Regions from separate parts of the Halomonas sp. BC1 genome, predicted to be linked through region 2. Evidence: riboswitches for the same ligand, from Rfam matches in the RefSeq annotation. Region 2 holds a riboswitch; each other region holds the start of a gene.
What was found. A riboswitch is a leader RNA that binds a small molecule or an ion and turns the genes downstream of it on or off. The one in region 2 is predicted to bind thiamine pyrophosphate.
Positions count from the first base shown of each region.

Region 1: it holds a riboswitch for thiamine pyrophosphate, as region 2 does, so the genes downstream of both, thiM (hydroxyethylthiazole kinase) here and tenA (thiaminase II) in region 2, are expected to answer to the same signal.
Region 3: it holds a riboswitch for thiamine pyrophosphate, as region 2 does, so the genes downstream of both, B7L72_RS02265 (sodium:solute symporter) here and tenA (thiaminase II) in region 2, are expected to answer to the same signal.

Region 1 is NZ_LFGS01000003.1:17,083-23,873, forward strand. It holds gene B7L72_RS00805 (metal ABC transporter permease) at 1-349, shown strand, start outside; gene B7L72_RS00810 (metal ABC transporter solute-binding protein, Zn/Mn family) at 372-1,355, shown strand; gene B7L72_RS00815 (cupin domain-containing protein) at 1,463-2,155, shown strand; gene B7L72_RS00820 (DUF6164 family protein) at 2,136-2,501, opposite strand; gene gloA (lactoylglutathione lyase) at 2,503-3,036, opposite strand; gene B7L72_RS18790 (DUF2237 domain-containing protein) at 3,243-3,368, shown strand; TPP riboswitch at 3,417-3,508, shown strand; gene thiM (hydroxyethylthiazole kinase) at 3,535-4,344, shown strand; gene thiE (thiamine phosphate synthase) at 4,334-4,948, shown strand; partial or broken gene B7L72_RS18420 (helix-turn-helix domain-containing protein) at 4,945-5,133, shown strand; gene B7L72_RS00840 (DoxX family protein) at 5,140-5,550, shown strand; gene B7L72_RS00845 (DODA-type extradiol aromatic ring-opening family dioxygenase) at 5,604-6,341, shown strand; partial or broken gene B7L72_RS00850 (U32 family peptidase) at 6,359-6,791, opposite strand, start outside.
Region 2 is NZ_LFGS01000019.1:455,822-462,612, reverse strand. It holds gene B7L72_RS16165 (RNA-guided endonuclease TnpB family protein) at 1-967, opposite strand, end outside; TPP riboswitch at 1,179-1,310, shown strand; gene tenA (thiaminase II) at 1,392-2,060, shown strand; gene thiC (phosphomethylpyrimidine synthase ThiC) at 2,086-4,002, shown strand; gene aztC (zinc ABC transporter substrate-binding protein AztC) at 4,120-5,052, shown strand; gene aztD (zinc metallochaperone AztD) at 5,103-6,362, shown strand; gene B7L72_RS16140 (porin family protein) at 6,569-6,791, opposite strand, start outside.
Region 3 is NZ_LFGS01000004.1:140,269-147,059, reverse strand. It holds gene B7L72_RS02275 (CoA-acylating methylmalonate-semialdehyde dehydrogenase) at 1-776, shown strand, start outside; gene B7L72_RS02270 (hypothetical protein) at 837-1,526, opposite strand; TPP riboswitch at 1,827-1,930, shown strand; gene B7L72_RS02265 (sodium:solute symporter) at 1,920-3,311, shown strand; gene B7L72_RS02260 (diguanylate cyclase domain-containing protein) at 3,396-4,847, shown strand; gene B7L72_RS02255 (magnesium transporter CorA family protein) at 4,844-5,812, shown strand; gene B7L72_RS02250 (MFS transporter) at 5,850-6,791, opposite strand, start outside.

The DNA of each region.
Region 1 (6,791 bases), on a different contig from region 2:
TGGCTGGGTGCATAGCGTGTTTCTGGGGCTGCTGGTGCTGAACCTGACGGCGGGCTTCCAAACCCTGGGCACGCTGATGGCCGTGGGGCTGATGATGCTGCCCGCCACGGCAGCCCGGTTCTGGAGCAAGCGGCTGGAAGGTTTGATCGGCATCGCGGTGGTGCTGGCCATGGTGTCGAGCACTGGCGGGCTGCTGCTGTCGTTCCATTTTGACACCCCTTCGGGGCCAAGCATTATCCTGCTCGCAGGGGTGGCTTACTTGTTGTCAGCGCTGTTTGGCCGCTATCACAGCTTAGCGGCCAAGCTGCGACGCAAGACCACGCCACTCGCCCTGGAGCAGACATCCTGATCATTCACTAAAGGAGTTTGTCATGTCCCTTTCCCATACGTCCCGCTGGCTGGTAGGCGTTTCGGCCATGCTGGCCCTGCCTGCCGCCATCGCCAATGAGCGTGTGCAGGTGGTCACCAGCTTCTCGATTCTGGCCGATATGGTCGAGAACGTGGGCGGCGAGCATGTCGAGGTCACTTCCCTGGTCGGCCCTGACGGCGATGCACACGTCTACTCGCCGCGCCCAGGTGATGCCCGTGCACTGGCCGAGGCCGACCTGGTGGTCTTCAACGGCCTGCTGTTCGAAGGCTGGATGGAGCGACTGATCGACTCCAGCGACTATCAAGGCCCGGTGGTCACCGCAACGGATGGCATCAACGCCCTGGCCTACGCGGGCCATGACGATCATGGGCATGACGATCACGACCACGATCATGGACATGACCACAGTCACGGTCATGACCACGAGCACGGCGACGATGATCCCCATGCCTGGCAGGACATGACCCAGGCGCGGGTCTACGTCGAGAACATCCGCGACGGTTTGATGGAAGTCGATGCGGACAACGCCGAGCAGTACCAGGCCAATGCCGATCGCTACCTGGCTGACATGGCGGAGCTGGATGCCGAAATTCGTGCGCTGATCAGTGAGATCCCGGCTTCCGCCAGCGTCATCACCGGCCACGACTCCTTCGGTTACTTCTCCCGTGCCTATGGGGTCAACTTCCTGTCGCCGGTGGGGCTCTCTACCGAAGCAGACCCCAGCGGCGCCAGCATGGCAGCGCTGGTGGACGTGATCGAGCAGGCGAACGTTCAGGCGCTGTTCCACGAGAACATGACCAACCAGTCCATTATCGTGCAACTGGCCGAAGAAACCGGCCTGCCCATTGCAGGCACGCTTTACGCGGATGCGCTGGCCAGTGAGGGCGATGCCAGCACTTACTTGGGCATGATGCGCCACAACGCCACGGTGCTGCACGCCGCCCTGGCCGAACCGGGCCACGATGATCATGGTCATCGTCACTGATCGCTACCGTGAAGAAAAAATACCGCCTCGCTGGCGGTATTTTTTTGCATTGCATTTTATCCGCGAGATACGGAGACTTGGCCCACCACCCGCAAAGAGCCAAGCCCATGCGCCTGAACGCCGATTTTAGCCACTTTGCCTGTATGACGCCGGAGCAGTATCGCTGGGTCGCGTCGCCCAGTGCAGGCGTGGAACGTATGATGCTGGACCGGATTGGCGAGGAAGTCGCCCGCGCCACCAGCCTGGTACGTTACGCGCCGCACAGCCAGTTCAGCCACCATACCCATGGCGGCGGTGAAGAGATTCTGGTGCTGGAGGGCGTGTTTGCCGACGAACATGGCCGCTACCCTGCGGGCAGCTACCTGCGCAATCCCATTGGCACTGGCCATACGCCCCATATTGGCGAAGAAGGTGCGCTGATTCTGGTGAAACTGCATCAGTTCGATGACAACGACCTGCTGCAGCTGGCCATTCCTGCCCACCGCCTGCCCTGGCAGCCCGACCGGCGGCCAGGCATCGGCTACAAAATGCTGCACACCTACGCACAGGAGAAGGTCAGTCTGGAACGCTGGGAGCACGATGTGGCCATCGATTACCCTGCGCTACCGGGCGGGCTGGAACTGCTGGTACTGGAAGGCTCGCTCTACGAGGCGGGCAACGAATACCCGCAGGGCAGCTGGTGCCGCTTCCCACCTGGGGCTACTCCATCGCTGCGCGCCGGTGAACATGGCGTCATGATGTACATGAAGCGCGGGCACCTGACGGATGCGGTGTGCCAGGCTAACGCGCCAGCCCAATGAACGGCAGCAGGGTCAGCAGTGCGATCAGGATGACAGCGACCATCACCAGCGCGATCTGAATCGGCTGTTCCCGTAAACGACGCTCCCAGGTCGGTGCTTCGTTGCGGGCCACCGCCTCCTGGTGGGCCTTTCGCGCGCTGGCCTGGCGTTCGACCTGGTACTGCGCCAGCAGCGCCTCGGCGTCATCTCGCTGGGCCGGGTTGCGCAGCCAGATGGCATCGACCCCCAGGCGGAAGAACCCCGCCTGGGTTTCATACACGTCGAAGCCGTGTTCATCCAGCAGTTGGCGCACTTCCATGGCCTCTTCATCGGTCACGTGGCGCAACCGGAACAGCAAATGTGCCATATTAGCCGCCCAATGCGGCCATGCGATCCGCCTGAATCACTTCGATCCAGTAGCCGTCCGCGTCCTTGACGAAAATGACGTCTTTCATCTTGCCCTGGTCGGCACGCTTCACGAAGGTGACATCCTGCTCGTCGAACCAGGCCTGGGCGGCCTCCAGGTCCGGCACGCTGAAGCAGATGTGGCCAAACCCCTGGGGCTCGGCATTGCCGTCGTGGTAGGCAAAGTCCTGCTCGGTTTCGGTGCCCCAGTTGTGGGTCAGTTCCAGCAGGCCCTTCTGGCTGAAAGTCCAGGCGGTGCGAGCGTTCTGGTCCTCCGGCACCTGGTCGTCGGCTTCCACGTTAGCCAGAAAATAGAGCGAGAACTGCATCTCTTCGAAATCCAGCCGCCGCAGCACCTGCATGCCAAATACGCGGGAATAGAACGCCAGCGCGCGCTCCGGGTCCTTGACCCTCAGCATGGTGTGATTCAACCGAAACCCTTGGGTCTGGGGAGCCGCAGGGGCAACACCGGGATACTGTTCACCTGAAAACGACATGACTTTCTCCTGTTGCTGTGTGATGTATCTGGCCATTGGTACCCAAGTAAGCACTTTGGTACGTAAATACTTTGACGAAGCCCATACCATGTACAAGGCTTTAGGCTGCTGTTAACGCGAACCCCATCGAATCCGCCGTTACCGCCCCTTGGACCATGTATGAGGGCGGTGCTGCGATAATTCTAGTCCCTGCCTGAGGAGGCCGCATGTCACGTGATCTCAATGTACTGGGTGAGCCGCTCACCCCCTGCTGTCACTCGCCCAAGACGGGGGGTTTATCGTGGACGCTCGATGAAATGCTGACCTACGGCACACCCAGCGCGTTTCGCTGATCTTTCCGCGCCATTGGCTTTACACTTCCCGCCTGGCCGAGGATAGTACGCCTACGACAGGGGCGCCGCGACGCGGCTGAGACGCACCCTTTGAACCTGAACCGGATAGCACCGGCGTAGGGAGTCGTGGTGCTTCCATTCACCACCTCCCTGCCGGGAGGAAGTCATGACCCTACCCAGCCCACGCGAGACGCTGCTCGCGCTGCGTGACCAGACCCCGCTGGTTCACTGCATCACCAACTACGTTGCCATGAACAGTACCGCCAACCTGCTGCTGGCCGCCGGGGCCTCCCCCGCCATGCTGCATGCCCAGGAAGAAGTGGCGGAATTTACCGCCATCGCGGGAGCGCTCTCGATCAACATCGGTACGCTCTCTGCCCCTTGGGCCGAAGCCATGCAGCTGGCCGCCCAATCAGCCCAGGCCCACGCGGTGCCCTGGGTGCTGGACCCGGTTGCCGTGGGTGCCACGCGGCTGCGCCAGCAAACCTGCCTGTCCCTGCTGGCTTACTCGCCCAGCGTGATTCGTGCCAATGCCTCGGAAATCATGGCGCTGAGCGGCCTTGCCCACCAGGGCCGGGGCGTGGATGCCACGGTGAGCACCGACGATGCCACCCAGGCGGCCATCACCCTGGCGCGTCGGTATCACTGTGTCGTCGCCATGACCGGGGCCACCGATATCGTCACCGATGGCCAGTCGCTGTATCGTTTGACCGGCGGCCACCCGCTGATGCCACGGGTAACCACCCTGGGCTGCGGGCTCAGCGCGCTGGTCGCCGGTTTCGTAGCGGCCAACCGTCACGCCCCGCTGGCCGCCACGCTCGGCGCCCTGACCTACTTCAATCTGGCAGGCAGTCACGCCGGGCAGCAGGCCGAAGGGCCAGGCAGTTTCCATGTGACGCTGCTGGATACCCTGTATTCGCTCACGGCAGATGACCTGCCAGCACCACCTCACTCGGAGACCCTGCATGTCGGTTGATCTTACGCTCTATCTGGTCACGGATGCTCAGCTATGCGCCTCCACGGGCCTGGAACGTACCGTGGAAGCCGCCGTGGCAGGAGGCGTCACGCTGGTCCAGCTACGCGACAAGCAGGCCAGCGACGAAGCCATGATTGCCCAGGCCAAGCGTCTCAAGGAAGTGCTGGCAGGTAGCGGAGTGCCGCTGATCATCAATGACCGGCTGAACGTGGCGCACGCCAGCGGTGCCGACGGCTTGCACGTTGGCCAGAGCGATACGGACGTGATGCAGGCCCGCCAGGTACTGGGCAAGCAGGCGATCATCGGGCTCTCCATCAATACCCTGGAGCAGTTGCAGCGTGCCCCCGTGGCGCTGCTGGATTACGTGGGGCTGGGGCCCGTGTTTGCCACCGGGAGCAAGCAGGACCACGCGCAGCCCATCGGTTTTACCGGGCTGGCCCAACTGGCCAGTGCCTGCCCGCTGCCCAGCGTGGCCATCGGCGGCTTGAAAGCCGAGCACGCCGCCCAGGTGAAAGCCGCCGGTGCCCACGGGCTCGCGGTGATCTCGGCCATTTGCGGCCATCCTGACCCACGTCAGGCGGCCCAGGCGTTCTTCAGGTCATGACCCAGTTCGACCAACTGGCAGCCTTCGTCAAGGTGGCCGAGTTAGGCAGTTACACGCGGGCGGCGGAGGCCCTGGACCTCTCGCGCACCTTGCTATCGCGCCGGGTCATGGCGCTCGAGGAATCGCTGGGCGCGCGGCTGATACAGCGCACCACCCGGCGGCTGCACCTGACGGAAGCAGGAGAGAACACCATGACGACGACACTGACAACCCAAGCATCACACCTGCATGCCACTTCCCTGCTGCGCATCAGCCTGGGTATCATGACCCTGGCCCACGGGCTGTTGAAAGTATTCGTGTTCACCCTGCCTGGAACGGTCGGCTATTTTGAGTCGCTGGGCCTGCCAGGCTTTCTGGCCTACCTGACCATTGCGGCGGAAGTCGGCGGAGGCCTGGCCCTGCTGCTGGGTATCTATACCCGCTGGGTCAGCCTTGCCCTGGTACCGGTTTTGCTGGGAGCCGCCTGGGTACATATCGGTAACGGCTGGCTCTTTTCCAACCCGGGCGGCGGCTGGGAATTCCCGGTATTCTGGGCCATTGCACTGGTCGTGCAAGCCGGCCTTGGCGGCGGCAGCCTGGTCGTTGCACGCCGCTTCGCGTGAGCCACTGGCCTGCTGGCGTGCCTACGCTGGCAGGCCACACATTGAGGTGCCTTATGTTACCTAGCTTGTTTATCTCTCACGGCTCGCCCATGCTGGCGCTGACCCCCACGCCCGCTCACCGGTTCCTGCGTGAGCTGGGCCAGACGCTTCGCCCCAAGGCCATCGTTGTGGTCTCTGCCCACTGGGAAACGCCGGAGCTGCTCATCAGTCAGAGCGCTCACCCCGAGACCCTCCACGATTTTGGCGGTTTTCCGGCGGCGTTATTCGCCGTGCAGTACCCGGCACCGGGGGACCCAGCCCTGGCCGCAACGCTGGGCAAAACGCTCGGTGCCAGACTTGTGGAGCGCGGCATGGACCACGGCGCTTGGGTGCCACTTTCCCTGATGTACCCCGAGGCCAGGCTACCGGTCGTGTCGCTGTCGCTTCCCAGCCGCTGGAGCAACGCGGCGCTGATGGAGTTGGGCCAGCGGCTTGCCCACCTGCGCAGCGAAGGTATTCTGATCGTGGGCTCCGGCAGCCTGACCCATAACCTGCATGCGCTACAGCCCCAGGGCAGCCAGGCACCAGGCTGGGTGGATGCCTTTGCCGATTGGGCACACACCCAACTGGAAAAAGACGCGCGGGAGGCGCTGCTGACATGGCAAACGGCTCCCCATGCCCAGCGCAACCATCCCACGCCGGAGCACTTCCAACCGTTACTGATCGCCATGGGAGCCGGGGGCCAGGGCCAGCGGCTGCACCATAGCGTCGAGCATGGCGTGCTGGCGATGGATGTCTACGCGTTCAACTGACGGCCACGCCCAGATGGCTGGCCTGGGCGGGAGACATCTTCGATCAACGCGGCCCGCTCGGCGTCCGCCGCCACGGGTATCAGGTCGCCGGTGGTATCCTGGGTGGCGTCCAGCGTCTTGTATTGCCAGCGGCAGGCGTTGGTGCAGGTGCCCTGGTTCGGGTCGCGGCGATTGACGTACCCCGAGAGCAGGCAGCGCCCTGAATATGCGATGCACAGCGCACCGTGAACGAACGTCTCGATCTCGATATCCGAGCATTCGGTGCGGATCTCGGCCACCTCTTCCAGCGACAGCTCCCGAGAAAGAATGATGCGCTGGATCCCCTGCCACTGCCAGAACTTGACCGCGGCCCAGTTCACCACGTTGGCCTGCACCGACAGGTGGATGACTTGGTGCGGCCAGCGCTCACGGATCATCATGATCAGCCGGGGTCGGACATGATCAGAGCGT
Region 2 (6,791 bases):
ATCCGCCTCTCCAGGCCAGCTTGTAGTCCAACTGGCGGCGGAACTCAAACCAGCCTTGATCGAGGATGGACTTGTTCAGGCCGGACTTGGCCCGAACGTTTTTCCCCGGATTTTCGGTGCTGCCTGCCGCTGACCTGGACATATTCTGTACCTGCAAGTCCTCAATACACACCATCGCGTGGTTTTGGCTGATCGCGCTCGAGGCCTTGTGTAGGAAGTCGCGGCGGGCATTGCCGATGCGGGAATGAATACGCTGGACGCGGGCTTTCGCCTTCTTCCAGTTGTTGCTGAACTTCGTCTTGCGGCTCATCGCCTGTTGCGCCTTGCGCAGAGCACCCTCATGCCGCTTGAAGCTGTGAAGCGGCGCGTAGAACGCGCCGTCCGAGAGGGTGACGAAGCGGGTAATGCCCATATCGATACCGATGGCGCTGGTGGCCTGCGGCACCGGTTGCTCGACTTCGCGCTCCGTCTGAATGCTCACGAACCACTTGCCGCCCGACTGGCTCACGGTGACGTTCTTCACCACGCCCAACACCTCGCGACTGTTGCGATAGCGCAGCCAGCCCAGCTTTGGCAGAAACAGGCGGTTGTTGCCATGATCGAGCTTGATCTGTTTTGGGTCGGGATAGCGGAAGCTATCCGACTGGCCCTTCTTCTTGAAGCGCGGGAGGTCCGCCCGCTTAGCGAAGAAGTTGGTGTAGGCCCGCTCCAAATCCTTGAGCGTCTGCTGCAACGGATGCACGGGCGAATCGGCCAGCCATGCGGTTTCCGCGCTATTGCGCCACTCGGTGAGTCGCTTGCACAGACCCGCATAGCCGAGCTTCTTCTCGCCCTGCTCGTAGCGCTCTTTCTGCAACGCCAGCGCCTTGTTGTAGATGAACCGGCACGAGCCAGCGAAGCGGCGTATTTGCCGCGCTTGCTGGCCGTCTGGCATCAGTTCGTACTTGTAGGCTTGGAGGCGTTGCATGGTGATCCGGTTGCTGTAACCATATACAGTATTATAGGACGCCTGCGGCGTCTGCGCTATCCTTCTCCGCCCTGAACGGCAGGGCTTGTCGCGCACTGGGTCAGAAGTCCATTGGGTTAGTGAAGGGCGGTTATGCTTCCATGAAGCCCGTGTGTTCGATCAAGCTAACGCCCCTTGCATCTCCCCCTCTCGCCTCCTACACTGCGCTGAATACTGCTTGACGGGGTGCCGGTGGAACCGGCTGAGATCGCTATACGGCTGGCTGCTGCAGCAAGTCGTCACGGCGGGGCCCGTTGAACCTGATCCGGCTAGTACCGGCGTAGGAATCAAGCGGTGGTTGGGATGCGCCGTGTTCACCTGATACCTTGCCCCAACTCACTCTCCCTTCGCCCGTGCGCCGGTTCGCTGTACCACCGGAGGCATCATGGGCTACCGCTTTACCGATCTCACCACCGCTTGCCAGGACGATTGGCGCGCGTATATCGAGCACGATTTCGTGCGCCAGCTGGGCAACGCCACGCTGCCTGAGGCGTCGTTTCGCCACTACCTGAAGCAGGATTACCTGTTCTTGATCCACTTCGCCCGCGCCTATGCGCTAGCCGCTTACAAAAGCCCCACCCTGGCAGATCTACGCCAGGCCCACGAGGGCCTGAAAGCCATCGTGGACGTGGAGCTGGGCCTGCACGTGGGCTTTTGCCAGGAGTGGGGCATCAGCGAGCAGGAGCTTGCCGAACTCCCTGAAGCCCGCGCCACGCTGGCCTACACCCGCTATGTGCTGGACACCGGCAATCGCGGTGACCTGCTCGATTTGCACGTGGCGCTGGCCCCCTGCCTGGTGGGCTACGGCGAAATCGCCAACTGGCTGAACGCGCAGCCTTCTACGCTGCGCGGCGCGCAAAACCCGTTTGATGCCTGGATCGCCATGTACGAAGGCGAGGAGTTCCAGGCCGCCATGCAGGCGGAGCTTGCGTGGCTCGATGCCCGCCTGGCGGATGTCACCCCCGCCCGCTTTCGTGAGCTGAGCAAAATCTTCCGCGATGCCACCCGCCTGGAAATCGACTTCTGGCAGATGGGTTTAGACCTTTCTGAATAATCTCCTACCACATAGAGCAACCGTCATGACCAAGACCGTCAAAAGCAACACCGCACACTTTTTAGCCGAAACCGCCCAGGTCGATGCCGCCGCCGTGGCGCCGCTGCCCGGCTCGCGCAAGGTGTACGTGGAAGGCTCGCGGCCGGATATTCGCGTGCCATTTCGGGAGATCACCCTCTCGCCCACCAAAACCAGCGGCGCGGATGAGCAGAACCCGCCACTGCTGGTGTACGACACCTCCGGCCCCTACACCGACCCCAGCGCCAACATCGATTTGCGCCAGGGCCTGCCGGAGCTACGCCGGGCCTGGATCGAAGAGCGCAACGACACTGAGTTTCTGGATGGCCCCACCAGCCAGTACGGCCAGCGCCGCGCCAACGACCCCACCCTTGCCCAGCTGCGCTTTGATTTAAGCCGCACACCCCGCCGGGCGAAAGTGGGCAAGAACGTGACCCAGCTGCACTACGCCCGCCAGGGCATCATCACGCCGGAAATGGAGTTCATCGCTCTGCGGGAAAACCAGCGCCGCCAGGCGTTGGGAACGGCAGAAGTAGAGCGCATTCTGGGCCATCAGCATGCGGGCCAGAGCTTCGGTGCCAGCCTGCCCAAGGAGATCACGCCGGAGTTCGTGCGCGATGAGGTGGCTCGTGGCCGGGCGATCATTCCCAACAACATCAACCACCCGGAAAGCGAGCCGATGATCATTGGCCGCAACTTCCTGGTGAAGATCAACGGCAACCTGGGCAACTCGGCGGTCACCTCTTCCATCGAAGAGGAAGTGGACAAGATGACCTGGGGCATCCGCTGGGGTGCGGATACCATCATGGATCTCTCCACCGGCCAGAACATCCATGAAACCCGCGAGTGGATCATCCGCAACTCGCCGGTGCCGATTGGTACGGTGCCCATCTATCAGGCGCTGGAGAAGGTCAACGGCATTGCCGAAAACCTCACCTGGGAGATCTTCCGCGATACGCTGATCGAGCAGGCGGAACAGGGGGTGGATTATTTCACCATTCACGCCGGGGTGCTGCTGCGCTACGTGCCGCTCACCGCCAACCGCGTCACCGGCATTGTCAGCCGTGGCGGCTCCATCATGGCAAAGTGGTGCTTGTATCACCATCAGGAGAGCTTCCTGTATACCCACTTCGAGGAGATCTGCGAGATCTGCAAGCAGTACGATGTGGCGTTCTCGCTGGGCGACGGCCTGCGCCCGGGCTCTATTGCTGATGCAAACGATGAAGCGCAAATGGCGGAGCTGAAAACTCTGGGCGAATTGACCCACATTGCCTGGAAACACGATGTACAGGTGATGATCGAAGGCCCCGGCCACGTGCCCATGCACCTGGTAAAAGAGAACATGGACAAGCAGCTGGAGTACTGCGACGAAGCGCCCTTCTATACCCTTGGGCCGCTGGTAACGGATATCGCCCCCGGCTACGACCACATTACCTCTGGCATTGGGGCGGCGATGATTGGCTGGTTTGGCTGCGCCATGCTCTGCTACGTGACGCCGAAAGAGCACCTTGGCCTGCCCAACAAGGATGACGTGAAAACCGGCATCATCACCTACAAGATTGCCGCCCACGCGGCAGATTTGGCCAAGGGCCATCCGGCGGCACAGCGCCGTGATAACGCGCTCTCTAAAGCGCGCTTCGAGTTCCGCTGGGAAGACCAGTTCAACCTGGGCCTGGACCCGGATACCGCGCGGGAGTACCACGATGAAACCCTGCCGAAGGATTCCGCCAAGGTGGCGCATTTCTGCTCCATGTGCGGGCCGAAGTTCTGCTCGATGAAGATCAGCCAGGAAGTGCGCGACACCTACCGCGACCGCACCCCGGAAAACGCCAGCGAAAGCGATGCCGAAGCAGTGAAGCGCGGTATGCAGGAGCAGGCGGAGAAGTTCCGCCGGGAAGGCAGCGAGCTGTACCAGGAGGTCTGAGCGCTCTCCCCCCGCCTGCGGGCGGGGGGAGCAACCCTCTGGATGTTTGGCCTCTTTGATGTTCGGCTTCTTTTTTTGTTATGTTATAACATATACATTCAATCAAGGAGCCTCACCGTGGGTCTGTTGAAACGCGTACCTTCTCTGCTGGCGGCGGGCATGTTGGCGCTGGGCAGCCTGAACGCCATGGCCGATGAGCCCGCCCTGAACGTGGTGGCCTCGTTCTCGATCATCGAAGACCTGGCCCGCCAGGTTGGCGGCGAACGCATCGCGCTGACCAGCATCGTGGGCGCCAACGACGACACCCACGTTTACGAGCCCACCCCCGCCGACGTTCGCCAGGTGGCGCAGGCAGACGTGGTGCTCATCAATGGCCTGATGTTCGAGGGCTTTCTTACCCGCCTGATCGAGGCCAGCGGTACCGAGGCCAGTGTGGTCACCGTCTCGGAGCACGCGGTGCATCTCGAAGACCCCATGGGCGGGCACTACCACTTTTATGGCGACCGGGCGGTGTTCCATGAAGCGCCCTACGACCCCCACGCGTGGCAGTCGGTGCCCAATGCCAAAGCGTACGTAGTGCGCATTGCCGACGCCTTCTGCGAGGCGGACCCAGAAGGCTGCGATACCTACCGCACCAACCAGCAGCGCTACGATCAGGACCTGGAAGCGCTGGAGCAGGACATCCACGCGCGCATCGCCAGGATTCCCGAATACCGGCGTACCGTGGTGGTGGCTCACCATGCCTTTCGCTACTTCGAAGAGGCCTACGGCGTGCGCTTTCTGGCCCCGCAGGGGGTCTCCACCGAATCCGAAGCCACGGCCGCCCATGTGGCGCAGCTGATCGATGCCATCGAGCAGCAAAGCGCCGTGGCGGTATTTGCCGAAAACATTTCCAACCCTCGGCTGGTCGAGCAAATCGCTCAGGAGGCCGGCCTGTCGCTCAGCGGCACCCTCTACTCGGACGCGCTGTCGCGGGACGATGGCCCGGCGGCCAGTTACCTCGACATGATGCGCCATAACGTCGACACCCTGGTGACGGCGCTGCAGTAGCCACCCAGGTGATTAACCACGCCCCTTCTGGGCTCAAGGAGAGAGAAACGATGACCCCGATGTTTGTAGGCAAAGCGTTGACCGCGCTCGCTTTCGCAATAGGCAGTGCCGCCGTGCAGGCCCACGACCACTCCCATGGTCACTCCAACCATAGCCATGACCATGCCCACGATGAAAACGTCACGGCCTGGCGGCTGGTGGTCGCCGACCAGCAGGATGCCGTGGTCCACGTCATCGACGCCACGGAGAAGTCGCTGCTGGACACCTTCGAGCTGGAAGGCCCGGCGGCGCTGCATCGCACCCGTAGCGGCGAGGCGGTATTTGCCGTGCAAGGAGCGGCAAACACGGTGTCGGTGATCAATACCGGCATCGCTTTCCATGACCACGGCGACCACGCCGATATCGAGGTGGCCGACCCGGCGCTGCTGAGTACGGTTCTGGAAGGAGAGCGCCCCGCCCACTTCATCGAGCGCCAGGGCTACATTGCCCAGTGGTTCGATGGTGAAGACGAGGCCCGCCTGTTCACCGAAAGCAGCCTGTTGGCAGACGCCCCCGAGGTCCGTACGGTGCCGGTGGAGGCAGCGCACCAAGGGGTGGCCGTGCCATTCCACCAGCATGCGGTGGTGACGGTGGTCAACCCGGAAGATGCTTCCCAGCGCCCGGTCGGTGCCAAGGTGCTGGATAGCGATGGCCACCTGGTCGGCGACGAAGTGGCCTGCCCTGGGCTACACGGCGCGGCGGGCTCTGGCAGTCTCTATGCGTTGGCTTGCCACACCGGCCTGCTGCTGATCGCCACGGAAGACGGCACGCCCCAGATCACCCACCTGCCCTACCCTAGCTCCCTGCCGGAAGGCAGTGCTTCCACTCTGTTGGGCGGCACCGGACTACAGTACTTTCTGGGTAACTACGGGCCAGACCGGGTGCTGCTGGTCGACCCCACCGAAGGTGAAGAAGGCTTCCAGCTGGTGCAACTGCCTACCCGTCGCGTGCACTTTGCGGTGGACCCGATTCGCGCCCGCTACGCCTATGTGTTCACCGAAGACGGCCAGCTGCATCAACTGGATGTGCTGAACGGCGAGCTGGCCCAGTCGCTGCGCCTGACCGAGCCCTACTCCATGGATGGCCACTGGAACGACCCGCGCCCACGCATTGCCGTGGCGGGTGAGCATATCGTGGTCACCGACCCCGCTACCGAAACGCTGCACTTCGTCAGTGCGGAAACCTTCGAAAAGGTCGATGAGATGGCCCTTGAAGGCAAGCCGTTCAATATCGTGGCGGTGGGCGGCACCGGCGTCTCTCACGGGCACTAGGCTTTGTACGAAAGGTCGGCGAGCGATGGCCAGACAAGGCAAAAATCGGCGAAAAGACGGAGTTTACAAGGTGTAAATGAGTACTTTGAGCCGACCAACAAAAAGCCCCGCTGTCTGCCTGTGTCGGCAGATCAGCGGGGCGGGGTTCCCTTGATACGAGTTTGTCAGGTCGTTACCTGTACATGATGATGTCAGCAGCAGTCGCGTCAGAAACGATAGCGTAGGCCGATGCTGGCGGCATCGAAGTCATACGCGGATTTGTCCAGGTAGCGCATGTAGTCGGCGCCCAGTGCCAGGTTGTCGGCAATGTCCACTTCCGCGCCAGCGCCATAGGAGAAGCCGCTTTCACGGTCACGGTCGAAATCGACCTCGGTGACACCAGCCAGACCGTAGAGGCGGACATCCGGCGAGACGGGCAGAATACCCTTG
Region 3 (6,791 bases), on a different contig from region 2:
CGGCAGGTAAGCGTATGCAGTCCATGATGGGGGCCAAGAACCACTGTGTGGTGATGCCGGATGCCAACCGTAGTCAGGCCATCGACAGCCTGCTGGGGTCGGCCTTTGGGGCAGCGGGTCAGCGCTGTATGGCCAACTCGGTGGTGGTGCTGGTAGGCGAGGCGCAGGAGTGGCTGAGCGATATCGAAGCAGGCGCCCGTAGCATGAAGGTCGGCCCCGGTACCCAGCGGGATGCCGACCTGGGGCCGCTGGTGTCTCCTCAGGCCAAGGAGCGTGTCGAGCGCTTGATCACCGCCGGTGAAAAAGAGGGGGCCACGCTGCTGGTGGATGGCCGAGGCTACACAGTAGAAGGGTATCCGGAGGGCAACTTCGTGGGGCCGACGCTGTTTGCCAACGTCACGCCGGAGATGACCATTTACCGGGAAGAAATATTCGGTCCGGTGCTATGCGTGGTGGGGGTCGAGACGCTGGATGATGCCATCGACTTCATCAACGCCAACCCGAACGGCAACGGCACGTCGATTTTCACCAACTCGGGCTGGGTGGCGCGCCGATTCGAAACCGATATCGACGTTGGTCAGATCGGTATCAACGTGCCGATTCCGGTGCCGGTGGCCTATTTCAGCTTCACCGGCTCTCGGGCTTCCAAACTGGGGGATTTGGGCCCCAACGGCAAGCAGGCCATCGCGTTCTGGACGCAAACCAAAACGGTGACCGCACGCTGGTTCGAGCCCGAAAACGTCTCCAGCGGCATCAATAGCACCATTGCGCTCTAGATATTTGGCGAACCGCTGACGCATCAGGGGCCCTCTGCCACGGCAGAGGGCCCCTGGGGATCAGACGGGTTCGAAAAGTGGCAGGCTGTCGCGCAGGAGCTGTTCTATAGGCTCCAGTTGGCTTTCATGCAGCACCAGCAGGTAAGGAGCATCCTGTTCATCGTTGAGTGGCGCAAGGAGTGCAAACTCGCCCTCTTCAAGATGGAACTCATGGATTTCTCGCAGCCCGTGGGGAGTTTCGCACTGAGAGCAGCGATAGGTGTCGTCTTCGCCGTACACCAGGCGGTGATACATCTTGAACAGCGTGTACAGCGCTAACCCCCCTTCGAACGCTTGCCAGCGAGCGGGTGTTTCTCGAATGTCTTCGTTCAAGACCAGACCTTCGGCCTCGGCATCGGCAATGGCGTCGGCCAGCGGTTCTGCCAGAATGGCGCTGCCATCGGCGGGCAGCGGTGCATTTTGCTGATTCGCCGCCGTAAAGCGCGCAGCAGCAGCATGAAAATCTGCCAGGCTGTTGAGATGGAAGTCCGCATGTTGCAGGTCGGCTGGCTCGAAACCGCCGTTCTCCCAGCCGTGAATGACACGTAGCGTAATTTGACCCCGGGCGATGGGGCGGGCCAATAAGGCATGAAGCATGATACGGATATGCAGCTGGCGTTCATCCGTGTCGTTTTCGAACGCACGGTAAGGGTCGGCGAACAATGCATGCAAACGCCCCGGCGTGTGCTCTCTTGCTTCAGAATAAGACATGGTGGTTTCCCTGTTACAGACGCCGTTTGCTCAACGCTGCCTTTTTTATGAAATACAGTCGATAAGAGTATGGCGAGCCTCAAGGTGTAATGAAAGTCTAATCCGTTAGCATTTTGTTAACCATGACCCCGTATCGCGCAAGGCGTTTATCAACACGACAAAAAAGAGGTAAGCATGTCTGCGTCATTACTCGGAGTTCTACCTGATGGGGCGCGTGCCCAAACCTGCCTAGGCAAGGGCGCATAACGCACGGCAGCGCTTTACCAGGGCGCTCCTTTCAGTGAAGATACCGCCTTCATTCACTGTCGCCAGGGGAGCCCTTCGTGGGCTGAGAATGCACGCCATGCAGACCCTGGAACCTGATCCGGATAGTACCGGCGGAGGAAGCGCGACATGCCGTACCTGACGTCTGCAGTGCTGGGCGCAGCGCTGTGCTGCTTTGCATTTTTAGGCCTTCGGGCGCGTTTTGGGGGAAGCTCGCTGGATGACTACGTCACGGCGCGCAACTCGCAAACGGCAACGACCCTGGGGTTCTCTTTTCTGGCCTCGGGAATGGGGGCCTGGATTCTCTTTGCGCCGCCTGAAATTGGCGCCTTCGTGGGGCCGGTGGCGCTGCTGGGCTATGCCGTGGGCTCGGCGCTGCCCTTCCTGGTGCTGGGGCTTTATGGCCCCAGAATACGTCGTGCGCTACCCGCCGGGCGCAGTATCGCCGAGTTTGCCGAAGCGTGTTATGGCAAGGGGGTCCGTCACTATGTCACGCTTGCCTCCGTGGCGTATATGGGGTGCTTTCTGGCAGCTGAGCTGACGGCCATCGGCGCCATTACCGCGCTACTGTCAGACGTTCCGCCTGCCTGGGTCATCATTGGTGTGGCGCTGACGACCCTCATCTATACCGTGCTCGGTGGCCTGCGCGCCAGTTTGGCCACCGACCGCTGGCAGGCCTGGCTGCTCTTGATACTGTTATGCGCCGTGGCGGGCGTCACGTTATGGCGCCTGCCTTCCATGCCCAGCGATGCGGCGCTACCGGACGTCCCCCTCGGGGCGTCGCTGAGCGTGGCGCTGACGCTGATCATTGCCGTGACCGCGGCCAATTTGTTTCACCAGGGCTACTGGCAGCGGCTCTGGGCGGCTCAGGATAGCGCCAGTCTTGGCCGTGGCGCGTGGCTGGGGGCCGTCATGACGGTGCTGGTGGTCATGGTGATTGGTGGTGTCGGCATGATGGCGGCACTCAGTGGGGTGAGCCTGGGCGAGCCACCGATGCCCTTTTTTGCCCTGTTGGCAGAGGCTCCTGTCTGGATCACACTCCCGGCTCTGGTGCTGGCCGTCACGCTGGTGACTTCCAGCGTGGATACGTTGCAAAACGGCATTGCCTCGCTGTGGGCAACGGGAGATCAACCAAAAGCGTTGCATGCAGCGCGCTGGATCACGGTGCTGCTGATGGTGCCGGTGATCCTCATCGCCTTGCAAGGGCTATCGGTACTGAGGCTGTTTTTGATAGCCGACTTGCTGTGTGCGGCCATCGTGGTGCCAGTGCTGCTGGGCCTGTGGCAACGCATGTCGCCGCTGGCGGCCATCAGCGGTGGCGTGGCGGGGCTGGTGGGGGCGGTATTGCCGGGCTGGCTGGGGCAAGGCTCCTTGATGGCGGGCATCATGGCCGCCACGTTTCCTGGCAGTATTCCTACTCTTGGTCCCTTCGTGGGGGCGCTGATGCTCTCGAGCCTGGTGAGTATCCTCGTGGCGTGGTGGCTCCCTTCGGGCAAGGTGTTAAAAAAATCAACGCGTTAGGCAGACTGTGTAGTTTCGCGCTATGATGTCGAAAGGGTTTGAAATACACAAAGGAGTGTTAACTATATATCGGGTGTAACCACCATGAGCCACCTGTTGCCATCCAATGAAGCGTCGCGCATTGCTGCTTTGCAAGAGCTGGCGTTACTGGACACCCCCAATGAGCCGGTATTCGACCGAGTGACTCGGTTGGTCACCGTGCTGTTGGGGGTACCACTTTCCACGGTGACGCTCGTGGATACCGACCGACAGTGGTTCAAGTCTCAGGTGGGGCTGGAGCTTTCGGAAACTCCTCGCGACGTGGCGTTTTGTGCCTATACCGTGCTGGCGGAAGCGCCGTTGGTCGTCAACGATGCACGCCTGGACCCCCGCTTTGCCAATAATCCTTACGTCGATAAGCCCGACGGCATCCGCTTCTACGTCGGCATCCCTCTGAAAACCACCCAGGGGCTGGTGTTGGGGTCACTGTGTGCCATGGATACCCGGCCCCGCGAACTAACCCCCCAGGAGTTCACCGCGCTACAGGACCTGGCCGATGTGGTGTCCGGTGAAATTCATTTGCGCGAGCGCTTGATTCAGCAAGAGAAGCGCAATGCCAGCTTCAAACGCGACCTTGCGGCGCTGCATCGTAGTCTGGAGCAGCAGATCGAGCGACGTACCCGCGAGCTCAACCTGGTCATCGAGTCGGCTTACGATGCCTACCTGAGTATCGATGATCGTGGTCGGGTGCTGGACTGGAATCGCGCCGCACAAGCCATGTTCGGCTGGTCGCGCAAGGAGGCGTTGGCCCGTCCCATTACCGACCTGATGTTTCCCGTAGGCGTGCCCGGGCAGGACGATCCTTCACCCATCGAATGGGAAGCCCGGCGTCGAGATGGTGGGCGCTTGCCGGTAGAGATTCGCCACCAGCGCTACGAACTCAGTGGGCGATGGCGGCGCAGCCTGTTTATCCACGACATTACCGAGCGCCAGCAGTTGGCGCGCCTGCGAGACCAGGAGGCCAGACAAGATGTCTTGACGGAGCTGCCTAACCGCCGCGCCCTCGACGAACGCTTGCCAGAGGCCATGGCGCGTACTCGGCGGAGTCTCGTACCGCTGGCGGTCATGTTTCTCGACCTGGATGGGTTCAAACGAATCAATGACCTGTATGGACATGCCATGGGCGATGAGCTGCTGCGCGACATCGCCAGACGCTTGCAAGCTGCGCTGCGTGAAACGGACTTCGTGGCCCGTTGGGCGGGGGATGAGTTTGTGCTGATACTGGAGAACATGGACAGCGACGCTATCGAACCGCTGGCGCAGAAGCTGATCCGCACCATTGAAGATCCGCTGACCATGGGCGACATAGTGCTCGAGGTCAGCACCAGTATCGGCGTGGCCGAGTATGTGCCTGGCGGAGAAGAAACCCCGCAAGAGTTGTTGAAGCGAGCCGATGTGGCGATGTATGAAGCCAAGCGGGCAGGCAAGGCGCAGGCGCGGCTAGCAAGCCCTGTGCTGCCGTCAACCAACGCCAGCGAAGTCAAGGAATGCACATGATTCGATGCCTGATGACCACCCCCGAGGGAGAAGTGCGCGAAGGCGACCTTTCGCTGATCGATGTCTGGAAACGCCTGGAGGGCGCGCATATCTGGGTGGACATGCAGGGTGAAAGCGAAGCCAGCGAGCGTGAGGTGCTCGAAGGGTTTGCGTGCCACCCCATGGCGATTCAGGATGCCCACAAGGTGCGTCATCCTCCCAAGATCGAGGAATTCGAAAACCATACGCTGATTATCTACCGAGGCATTTCCTCCTTCGATGCTCAGCTCAACTTCGTGCCTCAACCGATGTGCTTTTTCGTGGGCGAACGCTTTCTGGTCACGCTGCATCCTGGCCTTGCGCTGAGCATCGAACGGTTACTCAACGATCAGGGCGCGCGGCTGCTGTCGCGCTCTCCCGAGCAGGTTGCCTTGCGTGTCATGTATACCTCGGCGGGCTTTTATATCGACAGCCTGCTGGAGTTCGAGACCGAGCTGAGCGACCTGGAAGACGAGTTGTTGGAGAACGGCAATGACGTATTGATGCGCCGGATTACTGCGTATCGCTCGCGGTTGGTCAAGATGCGTCGGGTATTCAACTATCACAAGGGCATCACTCAAGAGCTGACGGCGTATGACTACGCACATCTCCCTCGCTGGGAGAGTGAAACGCTGCATGCCATCACCGATGTGGAAGAGCGTTTCGAGCGCCTGCATTCGCTGACCCAGATGTATTACGACATTTGTGGCGACTTGATAAATGGTTACATCTCGATTTCATCGCATCAGCTGAATATCACCATGCGTGTGTTGACCGTCATTACCGCCATTTTCGTGCCGCTGACCTTTATTGCCGGTATTTATGGCATGAACTTCGAATACATGCCCGAGCTTGCCTACCCGTATGGTTATTTCTTCGTACTGGGGTTCATGCTGGGCATTGGCGTTGTGCTGATCTGGTGGTTCAAACGTAAAGCCTGGTTCTAGACGTTGTCCGAAAATGGGCTGCGTTCGGCCTACGGCGTTAAGGATCGGCAGTAGACTGAGCCAGGATACGCAGGCGTAGCGTCAACAGACAAAGCCCAAGGCCAATCAACAGCCATAGCGAGGCTAGCAGCACGGGAAACGCGCCGGGCCCGGCGGTGTCCAGTAGTGGACCCGTCAGCGAAGGAATGATCAGTGCCCCGCAGCCCGCGGCCGTAAAGATGGCGCCGGTGGTGCGGCCCCGCATCACCATGGTGTGGTTGCACAGCGCAAACAGGGTGGGGAAAAAAGCCGAGGCGGAGAGGCCAAACAGCAGCGCGCCTGGGGCCAATGAAAGCACCCCTGCATGCCAGCCGCCAGCGGCGCTGAGCCCAATGGCCAGGCAGCCGACCAGTACTTGCCAGGGCGCGCACCTGCGCAGTAGCGGAATGGCCAGCAAGCGTCCTGCCGAGAGCGCCAGCCAGAACAGTGTCGCCAGCAGCGTGGCCTGCTCGCCGGACACTCCTGATAGCGCGCCATAGGCCGTCACCCAGCCAGCAAAGGTCACCTCGATGCCCACGTAGAGGGCGAACAACACCATGAAGATGCCCAGCAGCAACGGATCACGATGCTTGTGCTCGCCAATGCTGCTGCTCGGCGAGGAGGGAGCTGGCATGGTGGGGCTGGCAAAGCGTGATAACGGCCACAGCATCCCGGCGACGCAAAGCCCCACCACCCAGAAAGTCCAGTGAAACTGGCCGGTCAGCGACAGCGCTGCCACCATCACCAGCGGGGTCAGCATATTGCCAACGCTGAAGCAGAAGTGCAGCGCGCTCACGTTGGGGCCTGCGGCGTCTCGGTGCAGCCACAGCAATAGCGTATTGCCCCCGGCGTTCAGCGACACTTCAGAAAAGCCTAGCAGCATGAACAGCAGCGCCAGCAACACGAGTAGTGGGCTCAAGGGCGCCAGCGCCAACCCGGCCACGGTGAGTACGCCCATGAT